4 regions of the Trichococcus sp. ES5 genome follow, and region 4 is predicted to be linked to each of the others. Evidence: a T-box and tRNA genes for the amino acid it is inferred to sense, from the RefSeq annotation. Region 4 holds a T-box; the other regions hold tRNA genes.

Region 1 (4,260 bases), on a different contig from region 4:
GGTCCTCGTTTATTTCATATCAGGAGAGATGGAATAAGACTGTAAATATTTTTTTACTTCCGTCTATTCTCCCTCGTCTTTACTCCATCATTTTAACAGTAAATACTAGACGTTTCAAGCGTTTTGATAAATTAATTCAAATTCCTTCAAAATAGATTCGTTCAATATATCACGAGTAACCTATAATCCGATTGCCTTTCAGATATGCGCTTTCAAAAAACCTTGATACAACAACCATTCAAAAAGGGTCGTTTTTCGTCCCGTTATTGTTTAGCGCTTCGCATCTTTTTACTTATCTTAACCGCTTTTCGTGGCTATTCACCGCATAGCTGGCGCAACAAAAATGTCCCACGGTCCGTTTCAATCATTTTCTCCAATATTTCTTCGCGCATGACAGTGACCGGGACCGCTAAATCTTCAGCCAAGCGAGTCACATCGAGCGGCTCCAGTTCTCGGCCTTCCAGGAAAAAGCCTTTCTGCAAGGAACAGATCAATTCTCCCGCCGCAAGCAACATTTCTTTTCTGAATGCCAACGCCGACCGCAGTTGCTCCCCTTCCGTTTTCTTCGCTGCCAGAAATTGTTGTACGTCTTCATCATCATGCTGCAGCATCTCTTCATAATATTCTTTTTGAAAAACAACAAATGGAGAAGCCCACTCATTGTATTTCACAGTCAGGTGCCCATCCAGCAGTTGCAGATAAAGATCCGGTCTCGGCAAAAATAGATTGTCATCGCCGAATGCGGATCCCGGTGTCGGGTCCAACGATTGGACATACTCGAATACACTTTTCACGTCGGCCAGATCAACTGCCATTTCATCCGCTATTTCTTGCCAGTTTTTATCACTGAAAGCCGTGAAGAAATTTTCCAAGACATAATAGGCGATTTCCGGCGCGTGTTCATCCCGCTCCGTCTGCAGCATCAGACATTCCTGCAGATTCCGGGCACCCACACCTGGGGGATCCAATTGGTGCAGAAGCGTCAATGCATCCAACATCTCAATCGGTTCGACGCCCTTCTGTTCCGCGGCTTCATTCAGATTGATGGTGACGTACCCCTCCGGATTGATGAACGCCACCAAGAATAACACCAAATCGCGCAAGGGTGTATCCCGCATATTTGCATAGATTTGTTCCAATAAAAAAGTATCCAACGCCGGCACTTCTTCAGACACTTGATCCATTGCGGAAGCAGTGTCCATAGGGTCGTCCTTATCCGGCTTGTATACAACCGTTTTTTCTTTTACAGCGCGTTCGTCGAATTCTTTATTTATTTTCACTTCGATCAAAGGATTGCCCAACGCTTTTTGTTGAAGATAAGCGAACAACTCCTCGTTGTCGTATCCCACAAGCTTCAGCGATTCCTCTAAGCTTTCCTTATCCATATGCACACTTGATATAACTGACACATCAACCCCTCCTCCCCTTTTCAGAATCATTTTATCACACACAAGCATTTATTGAAATCGTTTTCAGTTAAAGGGATTGGATTTCAATCGCAGCAGGATTGGTGATTCTGTAGTTTAAAGGACGTTCTTCCGACTTAAAGAGACGTCCCAGACAACTCTGGAATTTGAAATTGAATTTCCCCCTTGCCATCTTTCACGCTATAGGTTATAATTTTAATGTTGCTTGTCTCCTTAGTGTAATGGATATCACGTAAGATTCCGGTTCTTGAGATGGGGGTTCGATTCCCTCAGGAGACGTATTATTTTATTGATGCATCAACGTTCCCAGCATTTGAATGCAAAGCAAATGCAAAAAATCTCCTTTCCCTCGCGGAAGAGGAGATTTTTTTATTCGATTTTTTATTCACCCTGAATACAATCCGCATTTCTGCTATCTATTTTTGGACATTTGCTGACTGAAACGATATGATTGACTAAGGTATATTTCACCAGAAATCGTCAGACTTATGGACAAACATTACAATTGACCTTTCCTGACCAATGAGTTAAAATAAACCATGTAAAGAAAAACTGTTCATTCAAAACGAACGAGGAGGAAACATATATGAACTTAATCCCTACAGTAATCGAACAATCATCCCGTGGTGAACGTGCATATGATATTTATTCCCGTCTTCTGAAGGACCGCATCATCATGTTGAGCGGCCCTATCGACGATAATACGGCGAACTCAGTCATCGCGCAATTGCTATTCTTGGATGCCCAAGATTCCGAAAAAGATATCTATATCTACATCAACTCTCCAGGCGGCAGCGTATCTTCTGGTTTGGCCATCTACGATACAATGAACTTCATCAAAGCGGATGTTCAGACCATCGCAATGGGTATGGCAGCTTCAATGGGCAGCTTCTTGCTGACTGCCGGCGAGAAAGGCAAACGTTTTGCGTTGCCGAATGCTGAAATCATGATCCACCAGCCTCTTGGCGGTGCACAAGGTCAAGCAACCGAAATTGAAATCGCAGCCCGCCATATCCTACAGACACGCGAACGCCTGAATAAAATTTTGGCTGAACGCACAGGACAACCGATGGAAGTCATCGAACGCGATACCGACCGCGACAACTACATGACCGCGCAACAAGCGAAAGAATACGGATTGATCGACGAAGTCATGGTCAATTCAAAATCATTGAAATAAAAATATGCGACAAAAGCGAGGACGACCAGCAGAAGGATGCTGGCCGTCCTCGTTTTTATATGGCTGATTTTGTGGAGCATGGGTAGAAAGATTTGACCTTTTTCATTGGCACAACAGCGGATACGAGTTCGCAGCTCCGGTGAGGCGCCCGCTTACCGGCGGAGACCGATTGATATCGGTGCAAACTCCAGCGAGGCCATCCTTTCAGGAGTTCGCTCATCTAATTGCGTCTGTGCTCCGGCGAAGCCTTCGCTCACCGGAGCACAGCAAATGAAGAACAAAGAAATAATCCGAAACCCCACCCGCTCGCACCTATTCAGGAAAAAAATCAAAAAAGGGCAGACGGAACGCAATCGTTCCTGTCTGCCCTTCTTATTTCCTTAACGGATATAATCAAAGATATGTTCCCAGGTCTGCTTGCTGAACACGAGGGCCGGATTGCCGTCACCCAGAACACCGTATCCGACCATCAATCCGGCTCCGAAGAGAATGAAAGCCATCAACATGAATATCAAAACCCACATCACCGTTGACAGTACAGGTTTGAAATCAAATTTCAAAGCGATCACCTATCTTCCTTTTTTTATTTTTGTTTTTTGGATCAGTCGCGCCAACAAACCGAAAAGTCCGCTGGACGGACGATTCTTTTGATCGATGTTGTTCAGTAGGATACCCGTTCCCAAAGCAACTGCATCCAATGGTTTTTCAGCAGCAAATACCGGAACTTTCAACTCGCTCGAGAAGAGTTTCTCGATTCCGCTGATCAAAGCACCCCCACCTGTCAACACGATTCCGGTATTGATGATGTCGGCAGCCAGCTCAGGAGGCGTCATTTCCAAAACTTCCTTCGCTTGCTCCACGACCAGAACCAAAGTCTCGTGCATCGCTTCATATACTTCTTTCGAAGTGATGTAAATAGTGCGCGGCAGTCCCGTCACCATGTCACGGCCACGGATTTCCATCTTCTCTTCCTTCTCAGGCTCCAAAGCGGTCCCGATCGTTATTTTGATTTTTTCAGCAGTCCGTTCACCGATCAACAATTTGTGTTCTCGTTTGACGAAATTCATGATGTCGGCATCCAGTTTATCACCGGCTGTTTTGATCGAGCTGCTCGTTACGATACCGCCCAAAGACAATACTGCGATATCACTCGTTCCGCCACCCATATCGATGACCATATTACCGTTCGGCTGAAAAATATCAAGCCCGGCTCCGACAGCAGCAACTTTCGGTTCTTCCTCCAGATACACATTCTTGCCGCCACTCTTTTCTGCGGCTTGGATGATCGCTTTTTGTTCAATCGTAGTGATGTTCGTCGGACAACAGATCAAAATGTTCGGCTTAGTCAAAAAACCCTTCACATTTAAGCGATCAATAAAGTGGGTCAGCATTGCTTCTGTGATGTCAAAGTCTGCGATAACGCCGCCTTTCAGCGGACGAATGACTCTGATGTTTGCCGGCGTACGCCCAACCATCATATAGGCTTCTTCCCCAACTGCTAAAACTTTTCCGGTTTTTGTGTCTACTGCGACAACGGAAGGCTCGTTCAAGACGATACCTTTCCCCTTAACGTGAATCAGTACGTTTGCTGTACCTAAATCGATTCCTATATCTCTGGCCACGTTGTTCCCCTCTCAAACATTCATCATTTAG
Region 2 (4,260 bases), on a different contig from region 4:
TTTCTTGCTGGACAGATTGGTATCAGCAGTTGATTCCTTCAAAAATAAGCCATTACTACCGATTACTCCTAGGACTATTGACAACACCATAAGCTTTTTCATGATAGCCACCCCTTTTTCAAAATTATCTTATTTACTAACCATATTATAACCAAGAGAAATGCAATCTGATAAAAATAGTCGTATAATACTATTAAAAACAAGAAGGTGGAATCCATGAAAAAAGAGTTCGGAGATGTTCTTAAAGATATCAGGATAGAAAGGGGTTATTCTCAACAGTATGTCGCAGAAGGCATTATGGGGCAGTCTGCGTACTCTAAAATAGAAAGAAGCGAAATGGAGCCTGGTTTTCGAAAATGGTTGGCAATCCTAGAGAAGCTGAATGTTTCAGTAGATGAGTTCCGATACATATTAAATAAAGATAGTTTGACCACAAAAGAAAAGATAATCAATGATTTTTTCTCGTTGAATTATAATCACTTGGAGGATTTGAAAAAGCTTAAAAATGATATCGTTGCTTATTTAAATGAAGAGGAAGACTATTTGTTAAGGGACATTTACTACGTATGTGAAAGCTTAATCGTTTTGAATACAACTCAAAACGTAGAAAAAGCACAATCCTATGCAAAAAAAATTTGGGAGCGTATGGAGAAATTTGATAAATGGTATTTATTGGATATCCGATTAATAAACACCATCTTATTTATTTTCCCGATTGATGTAGCCGTGAACATAGGTGAAAGAGTAACCGAACAATTAGTCCCTTACCATAATCTAAAGGAAGCTGAAATTCTATTAATCAATATAGATATTAATTTAGCTATTTTACTGATCGATGATAAAAAATATGAGGAAGCCCTTTCGTACTTGGAAAAAGTGATCCCCTTATGCAAGAAATATCAAAAATATAATCAATTATCCATTGCCTATGCCAGAAAAGGGATCATCTTACAAAAAACAGGAAATATGGATGAAGGCTCCGAGTTCATCGAGAAGGCGTACGCTATCTTAAATGCTATAGAAGACAGGATAATAATAGAGGATTTAGAAAAAGAAGTTTCGAATTATCTGAATATGTGATGCAAAGTTTCCTTTCCGAAGCACAAAAAATTCGGCTATCCAGATTTAGTGGGTAGGCGATTTTTCCCCCCCCGATACGCCAACATATCGTCCAAGAGCAAAAATTTCCTTTCCGTCCGGCAAATAGCTATAATTGTCACGTAAGTGTTTACGAAAAGCTAGGGCGCAACGTTTGGACAGACAAGAGGAGGAATGAATAATGGCAAGTATCACTATTTTTGGCAAAGGAAACATGGGAAGTGCAATAGGTGGGAATTTTGAGGTCTCCGGGAATGAAGTGACTTACATCACAAAGGATACACCTGTGGAGCAACTGGGTGAAATCGTGGTTTTGTCGGTTCCGTATCCGGCTATTGCCGGTATATTGACTGCCCATCGCGACTTGTTTGCCGGGAAAATCGTCATCGATATCACCAATCCATTGAATTTTGAGACATTCGATAGCCTTGTTGTGCCTGCCGCTAGCTCAGCCGCTGCGGAAATCGCCAAGGAACTGCCGGATGCATCTGTCATAAAAGCCTTCAACACGAATTTCGCCACTACCTTAGCAACCAAAAAAGTAGCAGGTGCCCACCCAACGACAGTGTTGCTGGCGTCCGATGACAAGGAAGCCAAAGACAAATTGATCGCCGCATTGGAAGGCAGCGGCCTGTCCTTCATCGATGCCGGCTTGCTGAAACGGGCCCGCGAGCTCGAAGCGATGGGCTTCCTGCAGATTTCGCTCGCTGCTGCCGATAAGATCAGCTGGACGGGCGGATTCGGCATCTTCAAGTAAATATTTATGCAACACTGATACTATACGCAAAAAGATCGGATATCCAGCAAAGGATAGCCGATCTTTTTATTGATTGGTGTCGGTCGAACGCAAAGTGAAGTACGACGAACAGTTGCCGCAACCCGAATCAGTTTGCTGAACGTCGAACGAAGGGCGCTGAACAGTCGAAGTCCCCCGTATAAGTCGGCGATTCGAAAAGAAATGCATGTTCAACTTCCGACAACCACCCTGAAATGAAAAAAATATCGAACGCAAAAAAAAGAACTTCCGACAAATTAATAAATTGTCGGAAGTTCTTTTTTTTATTGATATGACGGCCCTAAGAAGAATTGAACTTCCGACACCTCGTTTAGGAAACGAGTGCTCTATCCGCTGAGCTATAGGACCAGCAGAACACTAACCATTGTATCACTTAATGCGTGCAATTTCCACACTCATTTGAAAAAATTAAACGAAGGACGCAGAATGTATAAAAAAGGGCAGCCATTCAGCCGCCCGGAACTCATTCATTTTCCAATGCCTCGATGCGCGCTTCCAGATCGGAGACGGTGCCTTTCAGCTCATTGACTTCCGCGTGCAAACTTTCGATATCGGCCGGCCGGACTTCGCCATCCGATGTTCCGCTCATCTCTTGGAAGAGGAAGGTGAGGCCAAAAATCAATATGACTGCCCCAAAAATATACAGCCAACTCTTGCTAGACGGCTTTTCCGGTTCCACCGCATGCGAAACCTCCTCGAACTGTTCCATCCTTTTCTTTCGATCAATCACGGTAAACACCCTGCTTTCGTGAAGACTTGTCTGACTATCTACCCACATTATAACCCATCCAAAACCAGAACAAAAGCAATGTCCCGCAGCGCTAGGGAAACTTAAGAAACCGTTTTCCGCGAGGTGTCCTCCGGCGAAAGGTTCACTCGCCGGAGGAGGGGTTACCGGTAATAGTCCTTCTCCTGTGAGAGAATGTTGGCCGGAGCTGGGGTGGTGGACGAGTCTTCTCCTCCGTCCAAACCCAGCTGACCGGAGGAGGCAACCTTCACGGGACCACCAGCTCCGGCGAAGCCAGTCCTAACCGGAGGACAAGGTGAGGCGCCAGTTCCTCCGGCGAAAGATCCGCTCGCCGGAGTAGCGGTTACCGGTAATAGTCCTTCTCCTGTGAGAGAATGTTGGCCGGAGCTGGGGCGGTGGACGAGTCTTCTCCTCCGTCCAAACCCAGCTGGCAGGAGGAGGCAGCCTCCGCGTGCCACTAGCTTCGGCGAAGCCAGTCCTAACCGGGGGACAAGGTGAGGCGCCATTTCCTCCGGCGAAAGCCCCGCTCGCCGGAGTAGCGGTTACCGGTAATAGTCCTTCTCCTGTGAGAGAATGTTGGCCGGAGCTGGGGCGGTGGACGAGTCTTCTCCTCCGTCCAAACCCAGTTGGCAGGAGGAGGCAGCCTCCGCGTGCCACCAGCCTCGGCGAAACCAGTCCTAACCGGAGGACAAGGTGAGGCGCCATTTCCTCCGGCGAAAGATCCACTCGCAGGAGGAGGGGTTACCGGTAATAGTCCTTTTCCTGTGAAGAAATGTTGGCCGGAGCTGGGGCGGTGGACGAGTCTTCTCCTCCGTCCAAACCCAGCTGGCAGGAGGAGGCAGCCTCCGCGTGCCACTAGCTTCGGCGAAGCCAGTCCTAACCGGGGGACAAGGTGAGGCGCCATTTCCTCCGGCGAAAGCCCCGCTCGCCGGAGTAGTGGTTACCGGTAATAGTCCTTCTCCTGTGAGAGAATGTTGGCCGGAGCTGGGGCGGTGGACGAGTCTTCTCCTCCGTCCAAACCCAGCTGGCAGGAGGAGGGGTTACCGGTAATAGTCCTCCTCCGATGAAGGAATGTTGGTCGGAGCCGGGAACTGGGCAGCTCGCTCTTCTACAGGGAGCGGGTCCTCGTCGGAGTTGACGAACCCGCTTATCAACGCTAGCTCCGGCGCACGCACTCCTCACCGGAGCTGCGGCACCCCCAACAATACCCAACAGAGTACCCAAGCAATACCCCCGGCGGCCTGCAGCCGCCCAATAACCACAACACAAAAAGCCTCCCGTCCCCGGGAGGCCACCATACAATTCAATTACCCTTAAAACGCCCAATCCCCATTGCGGAAGATCGGCATAACCGATCCGTCCTTGCGGATCCCGTCGATATTCATATCCGCAGATCCGATCATGAAGTCCACGTGCGTAGTCGAGCGGTTTAGGCCGGCTGCAGCCAGCTCTTCTTGCGTCATTTCCGTACCGCCAACAACACTGGATGCGTAAGCCGAACCCAGCGCCAGGTGATTGGAGGCATTTTCGTCGAACAGCGTGTTGAAGAAGACGATGCCGGATTGTGAAATCGGTGATGGATCCGGAACCAAGGCGACTTCGCCGAGGCTGCGTCCGC
Region 3 (4,260 bases), on a different contig from region 4:
TCGTGTTCGCCACTAATGCCATATGGCGTCCACCATCAGAATGGATCGCTTCTGCAACGAAGCAATCATCTTCCGTTCGTTCCAACAACAATCCGCCAGCGCCATCCCCAAACAGAACAGCCGTAGAACGGTCTTCCCAGTTGACGACTTTTGACATTGTCTCAGCACCGATGATCATGCCATATTGATAGAGACCGCTCTGCATCATATGGAGACCGGTGGACAATGCGTAGACAAAGCCGGAACAAGCTGCATTGATATCGAAACAGAAAGCATTTACTGCGCCTATCTTTTCTTGCACTAAACAAGCAGTCGACGGGCTGAGAGCATCCGGCGTCATTGTTGCTACGATAATGAAGTCCAGTTGGTCTGCAGTGATCTTACCGTTTAGCAAAATTTTGACGGCCGCTTTGCTTGATAAATCGGAAGTATTTTCATCCTTCGAAATGTGTCGGCTGCGGATGCCTGTCCTTTTGCTGATCCACTCATCACTTGTGTCCATGATTTTAGACAGATCATCGTTTGAGATGACCTGTTCAGGAAGGTAGTGACCTGTTGCGCTAATCTTTGAACCCAATTTCATCAACCCTGTTCCTTGATATTTTGAACTAACCCAAATAAGAAACCGTGAAGATTGTTTAGGCCTTTCAGCAAAACTTTCACTTCCTGATCTTCCATATCGCGAATAGTATTTTTTACCATCTCTCTATGGAACTTATCATGAAGACGATACAGTAAGCGTCCTTTTTTGGTTAATCCTAGTTTTACGACTCTGCGGTCTTTCTCCATCCGAATGCGTTCGACATACCCCTTTTTTACCAGAGCGTTTATGGCCACCGTCAAAGTTCCCGCAGTAATGTTCAATTTTTTTGCTACTTCAGAAGTTGTATGAGCTTGATACATGCCGATTGCCTCGACTGTATGCATCTCCTTGATGGATAAATCAGAAAATGTACTGACACGCAATGCACGCTCTTCGATATCCAACACTTCACTGAATACTGCTACGAGATATGAGTTAATTTTATCTATGGAATGATCCAAAGATAGCTCTCCTCCTTTCGATGCCCAATCAAACCACATGCGCTTGAAGGTCAAAATAGTTTGATGTTCAAACCTTTCGACTTTCAAACTATATAAAATTTTATACAACCTGTCAAGCATTTCGATAATAATTTTTCTGTTATATCTTCCGGTGCCGCAAGATTCATTGAGTCCCTACTCTATTTAAAACGGTTACGTTGAACTGCAGGATAACCAACCTGCTTGGTATGGCCTGCCGCAACAAAAAGAAGCGACGATGAGTGCCGCTTCTTTTGCATATATGTATTAATCAACTTTAACAAATTCTTCAATGTCTTTGAAATTTACGATTGTTTTATCCTCGCAGATGTCTTTCATCGTGCCGGAGGACAAATCCCAGTAGATCTCTACGACGGCGCTATTTGTCAATAATTTCCGGATTACTCCTACCATTTCCTGCTTGCGGAAGGTAAATTTTATTTCGTCACCGATTTCAGGTCGTATAGATTCCTTGATGGCTTCGACGACTTCCAAAGCCTGCTCATACGATACGCCAAGCAGATTCGCAATACGTGAGTTGCTCGTGCCCTTACGTAATTCGCTCTCAATCATGGTTTTTGTTTCATCAGTAATATTTCGTACCATCTCCATTATCGCCTCACTTTTAAGAACCAGGAACTACAACACACTTACAAGTAGTAGTATACCACACTTTTCATCATTTAGCCTATTTTTCCAATTATTGCCTTTAACATCGAAACATATCTTTCATTTTATTGACAGCTGTCCGCAATTTCATTCTAAATAGGTATTAATTATCTGTTCAGTATGAGGTATAATAAGGATGTGAAGATTTTAACATTCTGTTTAGGAGGGATTTATGATGTTGAATGATCTGATTACGATACTGAAATATGAATACACGGTGCACCCAGGAGAATATTTCAATGTCGATACCTACTGGGTAAAAAACATGTCTGAAGTGAAGACTGTCATCATCGACCAGGATCATGTATTCACGAAAATGGTAAGTTTTTATCCCAAAAATTTTGTCATCTATTTGGAGCAGTTCCCTGACCAAAGCATCTATCGCACCAACTTTCCGCTGAAAAAAATTGATAACAGCGATTCGCATGAGGTTCTTTTCGACGAGACGACAAAAAATATCTTTGAATATCTGGATTGATTTCCGGATATCTTACAAGCCATTCTACAGAAAAAGATCGCTGCAAGGATAATAGTCCTTGCAGCGGTCTTTTCAATTATTTTTAGACGTCTCAAGAGAGATTCGAACTCCCGACCGTTCGCTTAGAAGGCGAATGCTCTATCCGGCTGAGCTATTGAGACAAAATGATTATTCGGCCAAACAAATTTGAAGAAGTTTCAAACCAGTGCCACAAGAAATGATTATACAGCAATCCGTTTAAATAGTCACCATAATTTTGACTATTTCCACAAAAAAATTTCACTGCTGCAACAAATAGATAATTATGTTTTGCTATCCATCTTCAGCACTGAACATCGCTCTGTGCCGAGAAAAAAAGCGTCACACCCGCTTCACAACGGATGTAACCCCTTCTCTGACAAGGACATTTGATCCTGAAAACAGATAGGACGTCTCAAGAGAGATTCGAACTCCCGACCGTTCGCTTAGAAGGCGAATGCTCTATCCGGCTGAGCTATTGAGACAAAATTTTGAGTCCTCAAAACGACTCACAACATTTAATATTATAGGCGATGACCAGCTTAAAGTCAATACTATTTCGTAGGAAGGTTTCGAGGTTTTCCTGCAGGTGAGCTCCTTATGTAAAAAAAAAAAGTGATTTTCAGGCTGAGTACAGATTTGACTCAACCTGAAATCACAAATCATTCTGCGAAGAACGTATCCTTCACGGCTGCAGTGACTGCCAATTTGACATGCTCGTAGGTCAGTCCGCCTTGCACATACAAGAGATAAGGCGGTCTGATCGGCCCGTCTGCCGTCAATTCCAGGCTTGCGCCCTGAATGAAGGTTCCGGCAGCCATGATGACATCATCTTCATAACCGGGCATATAGGCCGGAATCGGTTTGACTGCTGCGTTAACCGGCGAATATTTCTGGATCGTCTGGGCAAAAGCAATCATCGCTTCCTTGCTCGGTAATGCGACCATCTGGATCAAATCAGTGCGGGGGCTGTCCCAAGCAGGGGTAGACGGTACGTTGCACTCCTCCAATAATCCTGCTGTATAGACAGCACCTTTCACCGCTTCGCCGACAACATGGGGCGCCAAAAATAAGCCTTGATACATCTCCAAAAGGCTGTAGAGTGAGGCGCCTGCTTCACGACCGATACCGGGAGTTGTCAGTCGGTATGCACACCGTTCAATCAGGTCCTCTCTGCCAGCGAGGTAACCACCCATCTTCACGATGCCGCCGCCCGGGTTTTTGATGAGGGAACCGGCAATCAGATCCGCTCCGACTTCAATCGGCTCAAGTGTTTCGACGAACTCGCCATAACAGTTGTCGACAAAAAAGACAACTTCCGGACCAACGTGCGGTCGGATTGCCGCAATCATCTCCTTAATTTCGTTTATTGTAAAGGAAGGTCTGGCTGCATAGCCACGTGAGCGTTGTATCGCGATTATTTTTGTTTTTGTACTGATTTTTCTAAGAACACTCGGAATATCCACTTTGCCGTCCGCAAGCAGATCGATATGCTGATAAGCGATGTTGAACTCTTTTAGGGAGCCGATTCCGTTTCCGGTCAAACCAACGATGTCCAACAACGTATCGTATGGCGTTCCGGTTACGTAGATCAATTCATCGCCGGGACGCAAGACTCCGAAGAGCGCAGTCGAAATAGCGTGTGTTCCGGAAATGATTTGCGGCCTGACCAAAGCGGCTTCAGCCTGAAAAATCTCTGCATAGACTTTCTCGAGCGTATCGCGGCCGTCGTCATCATAGCCATAGCCTGTGCTAGGATTAAAATGGTAATCGCTGACGCGGTGCTTCCGGAAAGCCTCAAGCACCTTGCCTTGATTAAATAAAGCCTTCTCCTGTATTTCTTTAAACACGGGCTGGATTTTGTTGTCCACTTTAACGACCAGATCCGCCAGTAGTTCTTCTTTATTCGTCACTTGCATCAGTTACTTTGTCTCCTAACCACTTTGAATTCGTTTTAGCATATCCTCTTAAGCGATATGCGTTTGTTTCCTCTATGTACTCAATGGATTCCACAAAGGTCTCTTGCTGCATCT
Region 4 (4,260 bases):
ATGGACCTCCTCCAGGACAAACATCAGTCCTGCCAAAGGAGCATTGAAAGCTGCGGCCAAACCGGCACCGGCACCGCTCGAAAGAAGGATTTTTTCTTCGACATCATCCCCCTTTGTGAGATTGCTGATGCCTTGCCCCACTGCGGATCCCAGTTGGATGGACGGGCCCTCCCTTCCTAAAAAAAGGCCGGATCCGATCACCAGTAGACCGCCGATGAATTTTTTCCAGAGTACTGGCCACCAGTTTAAGCTGATGAGCCCCTGTACTTGCCCTTCAACTTGCGGAATGCCGCTGCCCTTGATGTTAGGTTCGCTTTTAACAAGTTTTCCGACGATGAGCGCGGCTGTCACTGAAAAAATTACCTAAGGGATGAGCCAGATTGGCTGTTCCTGCATGAAATGATAGCCTTCGATCACTGTTTCTAAAATAAATTCAATGCCTAATCTGAATAGACTAACAATAAAACCGGCTGATAAACCCACCAGGGTTCCTTTCATGAGGTAAATGACACGTTCATCAGCCATGAGCTTCCTGTAGATATCCACGGATTATCCCTTCTTTCTTTTTTAATTGTTCAATGAAAATCAAAAAACCTAAAACTATGTGCATAATTTTAGGCGATTTTGGTTTTTGTCGTATCCTACATAGTCGAACTCTGAATTGCAGGGGGTGAGCAATTCATCGTATCCTACGAAAACGCGTTCTGAAAAGCAGATACCACTCCCGTTTTGTCATGGCTCTTGCGATTTTTAATCGCTTAGAGACATGATACACTTGACCGGTACGGTCACAGTGCCTCCTTACGTAGTGAACAAAAGAGGTTCACTTCGTTATTTGCTCCAACGTCCGGGTATCTAAACGCTTTTCATCTCGCTCTACTTAGTCGAACTCTGAATCCCTAACAAACGGTGCGTCATTAGGTTCAGCACAAACATTGCGAAAGACCTCAAACGTCGCACTGTGACGTTTGAGTGCCTAACGCTATTTAGGCCCATCCAGCCAAAACCGGGCTGGCAGTTCCTAAATTTCGTTAGTGCTCGATTCCTAGAGCGGGATTCATCTCGCTCTACATTTTTTCTGGGGATTGGACTCCTAGGAGTCTTAGGCCTTCTTGCAGGACTGTGGCTACGGATTGTACAAGAGCCAGACGGGCGTTGCGTTTGTCGTCTTCGACAAGCACTTTTGTGTTGCCGTAGTATTTATTGAATGCTTGGGACAAGTGGAGCGTGTATTTCGCGATCACGGATGGCTCGAATTTTTCGTAGGCTTGTTGGATGATTTCAGGGAAACTGTTCAACAGTTTCACGACTTCCCATGCGTACGCGTCATCCAAACCAAGATCAGCAGCTTCGGTCGTGTCCAGTTCAACTGCCGCTTTGCGCAGGATGCTCAAGCCACGTGCGTTTGTATATTGTACGTATGGGCCTGTTTCGCCTTCGAATTGCACGACTTCTTCCAAATCGAAGTCGAAATTGTTCAGACGGTCATTTTTCAGGTCGTGGAAAACGACGGCACCGATGCCGACTGCTTTGGCGACTTCTTCTTTATTTTCCAATGTCGGATTCTTCTCGTTGATCTGTTTCAAGGAAAGCTCGGTCGCTTCATTCAGGACTTCCTCAAGCAGGATGACTTTCCCTTGGCGCGTCGACAATTTTTTGCCGCCTTGTGTGATCAGACCGAATGGGATGTGGTGCATGTTTTCTGCCCAATCATAGCCGAGTTCTTTCAGAACGGCTTTCAGTTGTTTGAAATGGTTGCTTTGCTCATTGCCGACTGCGTACAAGGACATCGCAAAATCATAGTTGCGTTTGCGGTAGATTGCCGCAGCCAAGTCGCGGGTGATGTACAGCGTTGCGCCGTCCGATTTCTTGATCAAAGCCGGATTCAGATTGTATTTTTCCAGATCGACGATGGTTGCACCGCGGTCCTGGGTCAGGATGCCGGCTTTGTCCAGCAGCTCAACGACTTCATCCATCTTGTCATTATAGAAAGCTTCGCCGTTGAAGGAATCGAACGTGATCCCCAACATATCGTAGATTTTCATGAATTCCTGCAGCGATTCGGAACGGAACCACTCCCAAAGATGCAGAGCTTCTGCATCGCCGTCTTCCAATTTCTTGAACCAGGCGCGGGCTTCGTCGTTCAAAGTATCGTCTGTTTCTGCTTCCGAATGGAAACGCACGTACAGAGTCAGCAATTCGTTGATCGGCTCAGCTTTGACTTTCTCCTCATTGCCCCACAATTTGTAGGCGACGATCAACTTGCCGAATTGCGTTCCCCAGTCGCCCAAGTGGTTGATTTTGATCGGGTTGAAGCCGACTTTCTTCATGATATTGGCCAAAGAATTTCCGATTACCGTAGAACGCAAATGCCCCATCGAGATCGGTTTCGCGATATTCGGCGAGGACATATCGATCGGCACGTTGCCGCCTTTTCCGATATCGGCTGTTCCGAACGCTTGCTTCTCGGCAGCAATTTCATGCAAGACCGCATTCGATACCGCTGCTTTTTCAAGGAACAGATTGACGTACGGGCCGACCGCCTCAACCTTTTCAATATAAGGATGGTTCAGTTGTGCCGCCAAATCTCCGGCGATAGCTTGCGGCGCTTTGCGCAATGCTTTCGCCAGTGCGAATGCCGGAAATGCAACGTCCCCGTGTTCTGTATATTTGGGTACTTCCAGCAATTGGTACACTTGGTCGTAAGTTAAATGCTCCGATACCAGCTTTTGAATCTCTTCAGCAACAATCTTTTTATAGTCCATATTTTTCTGCTCCTTTATTATATGCCTCTGCCTATCCACACGGTGAATGGATCACTTATCTTCCAGTAGGTACCGCAAATCTGCGATAACGATAAAAAAAGCCCCTATTCTGCCCTGGCAAAATAGAGACGAACATCCGTGGTACCACTCTAATTCGATAAAGCAACACAGATGGGCTCTGATTAGTTTATCCTTTTGAACCGTTAACGGGGCTAAACCGAACGACGCTACTCGCAGACTCTTTCCCGATCCGTCCGTTGAACAGAGGACCGCGCCTGTTTTCAAGTCATTTTCTCTGAAGTGCGTTTCCTTCTTCACTCCGTTGCGGGCTTCCACCTTCCCCGCTCGCTGTGAACATTGCTCGAAGTACTTTCTTCATCAATGAATGTGATTACTATCTGTATTACTATATCAAAGCCGGCCCTGTTTGTCTAATTGAATTTTTGACTTCCTCATCATTCCGATGGATTCGGCAAATGCTTCGGACGGCTCATCCAGATGCTTTCCGAGTAATCCATGAAAATTTTTCCGATCCAGGATTTTTTGCGATGCACTTCGCGGAAGCCAATCCTTTCGTAAACACTTTGAGCCCGTCCGTTACTGTCGACGACATCCAAGGCGAAGGTTTCGTAAGGTTCCGTTTCGATCAGCTTAAGCAGCATCCGTCCGGCAACACCTTGGCACCGGTCTGCCTCGTTGGTCGCTACACATTCAAAATAGAGCGTATCATCGTCGATGTCCAATGGCTCTCCGTATTCTTTGCGAAAACTGAAATAACCGACATGTCCCCAGAGAAATCCGAAATTAGCCAGGAAATCCTCTTTGTTGACTTCCATCGCACGACGCTGGTTGGTCGAACAGCCCACCATCGCGACCGGGCGCTCCCCGTCCATCGCAACTCGGATCAAGTCCTCCTGCAGCAGCCTGCGGAATCCGCCAAGCAGGCGATCGGTGTCGCGATGCAACGTCTTCATGTCCTTATAGTAGCTGCTGACAAAAATTTTTCTGACATCCTCTTTTTGTGTTTCTGATAAATCACTCATTTTCACCATCGTTATTTCTGTCATATTTGTCTTCCCTTCATGCAAATCTCACGTACTGTTTAATCCGCTGCATTATTGCTGGTGGCTGTTTCCGATGAATGCTGTGATGGCCTCGACCGTCTGCTGTTGCTGCTGATTGGCGCTGAAGGATGCCGTCCCATCGCCCTCCTGCGGGCCGTAATCGCCGAATTGGCCATGATTACCGCCATCCAGCACGATTTCCGTATAGTCATCCGGCAACTTCGCTTGCGCTTTATCGTAGCTTTCACGGCTCAAAACTTCATCCTCCGAACCATAGATGGAGAGCGCAGAAAACGGCGCATCAGTCAAATCATTGGATGGATAGGCTGCTAAGAAAATCAAGCCGGCGACTTCATCAGTTTGATCGGCCGCAAAATTGGAGGCCATGACACCGCCCAAAGAATGACCGGCAAGATACCAATCCTGCACAC

What was found. The T-box of region 4 lies ahead of argS (arginine--tRNA ligase). A T-box ahead of a tRNA ligase gene usually reads a tRNA of that ligase, here a tRNA-Arg.
Region 1: it has a tRNA-Arg gene. The T-box ahead of argS (arginine--tRNA ligase) is inferred to sense a tRNA for this amino acid. The anticodon was not compared.
Region 2: it has a tRNA-Arg gene. The T-box ahead of argS (arginine--tRNA ligase) is inferred to sense a tRNA for this amino acid. The anticodon was not compared.
Region 3: it has a tRNA-Arg gene. The T-box ahead of argS (arginine--tRNA ligase) is inferred to sense a tRNA for this amino acid. The anticodon was not compared.

What each region holds. Positions count from the first base shown of each region.
Region 1 is NZ_FJND01000006.1:2,464-6,723, reverse strand. Features, by position in the region: gene TES5_RS06585 (RNA polymerase factor sigma-54) at 315-1,409, opposite strand; tRNA gene TES5_RS06580 (tRNA-Arg) at 1,635-1,706, shown strand; gene clpP (ATP-dependent Clp endopeptidase proteolytic subunit ClpP) at 1,960-2,607, shown strand; gene TES5_RS06570 (DNA-directed RNA polymerase subunit beta) at 2,988-3,176, opposite strand; partial or broken gene TES5_RS06565 (rod shape-determining protein) at 3,258-4,229, opposite strand.
Region 2 is NZ_FJND01000030.1:15,914-20,173, reverse strand. Features, by position in the region: gene TES5_RS13970 (helix-turn-helix domain-containing protein) at 217-1,080, shown strand; gene TES5_RS13965 (NADPH-dependent F420 reductase) at 1,280-1,855, shown strand; tRNA gene TES5_RS13960 (tRNA-Arg) at 2,170-2,242, opposite strand; gene TES5_RS13955 (hypothetical protein) at 2,358-2,624, opposite strand; gene TES5_RS13945 (aminopeptidase) at 3,956-4,260, opposite strand, start outside.
Region 3 is NZ_FJND01000002.1:201,202-205,461, forward strand. Features, by position in the region: gene TES5_RS03150 (beta-ketoacyl-ACP synthase III) at 1-583, opposite strand, end outside; gene TES5_RS03155 (fatty acid biosynthesis transcriptional regulator FabT) at 583-1,044, opposite strand; gene TES5_RS03160 (hypothetical protein) at 1,330-1,668, opposite strand; gene TES5_RS03165 (hypothetical protein) at 1,904-2,209, shown strand; tRNA gene TES5_RS03170 (tRNA-Arg) at 2,297-2,370, opposite strand; tRNA gene TES5_RS03175 (tRNA-Arg) at 2,639-2,712, opposite strand; gene TES5_RS03180 (methionine gamma-lyase family protein) at 2,890-4,146, opposite strand; gene hflX (GTPase HflX) at 4,130-4,260, opposite strand, start outside.
Region 4 is NZ_FJND01000029.1:3,440-7,699, forward strand. Features, by position in the region: partial or broken gene TES5_RS13780 (ClC family H(+)/Cl(-) exchange transporter) at 1-525, opposite strand, end outside; gene argS (arginine--tRNA ligase) at 1,068-2,765, opposite strand; T-box leader at 2,887-3,156, opposite strand; gene TES5_RS13795 (GNAT family N-acetyltransferase) at 3,221-3,832, opposite strand; gene TES5_RS13800 (alpha/beta fold hydrolase) at 3,881-4,260, opposite strand, start outside.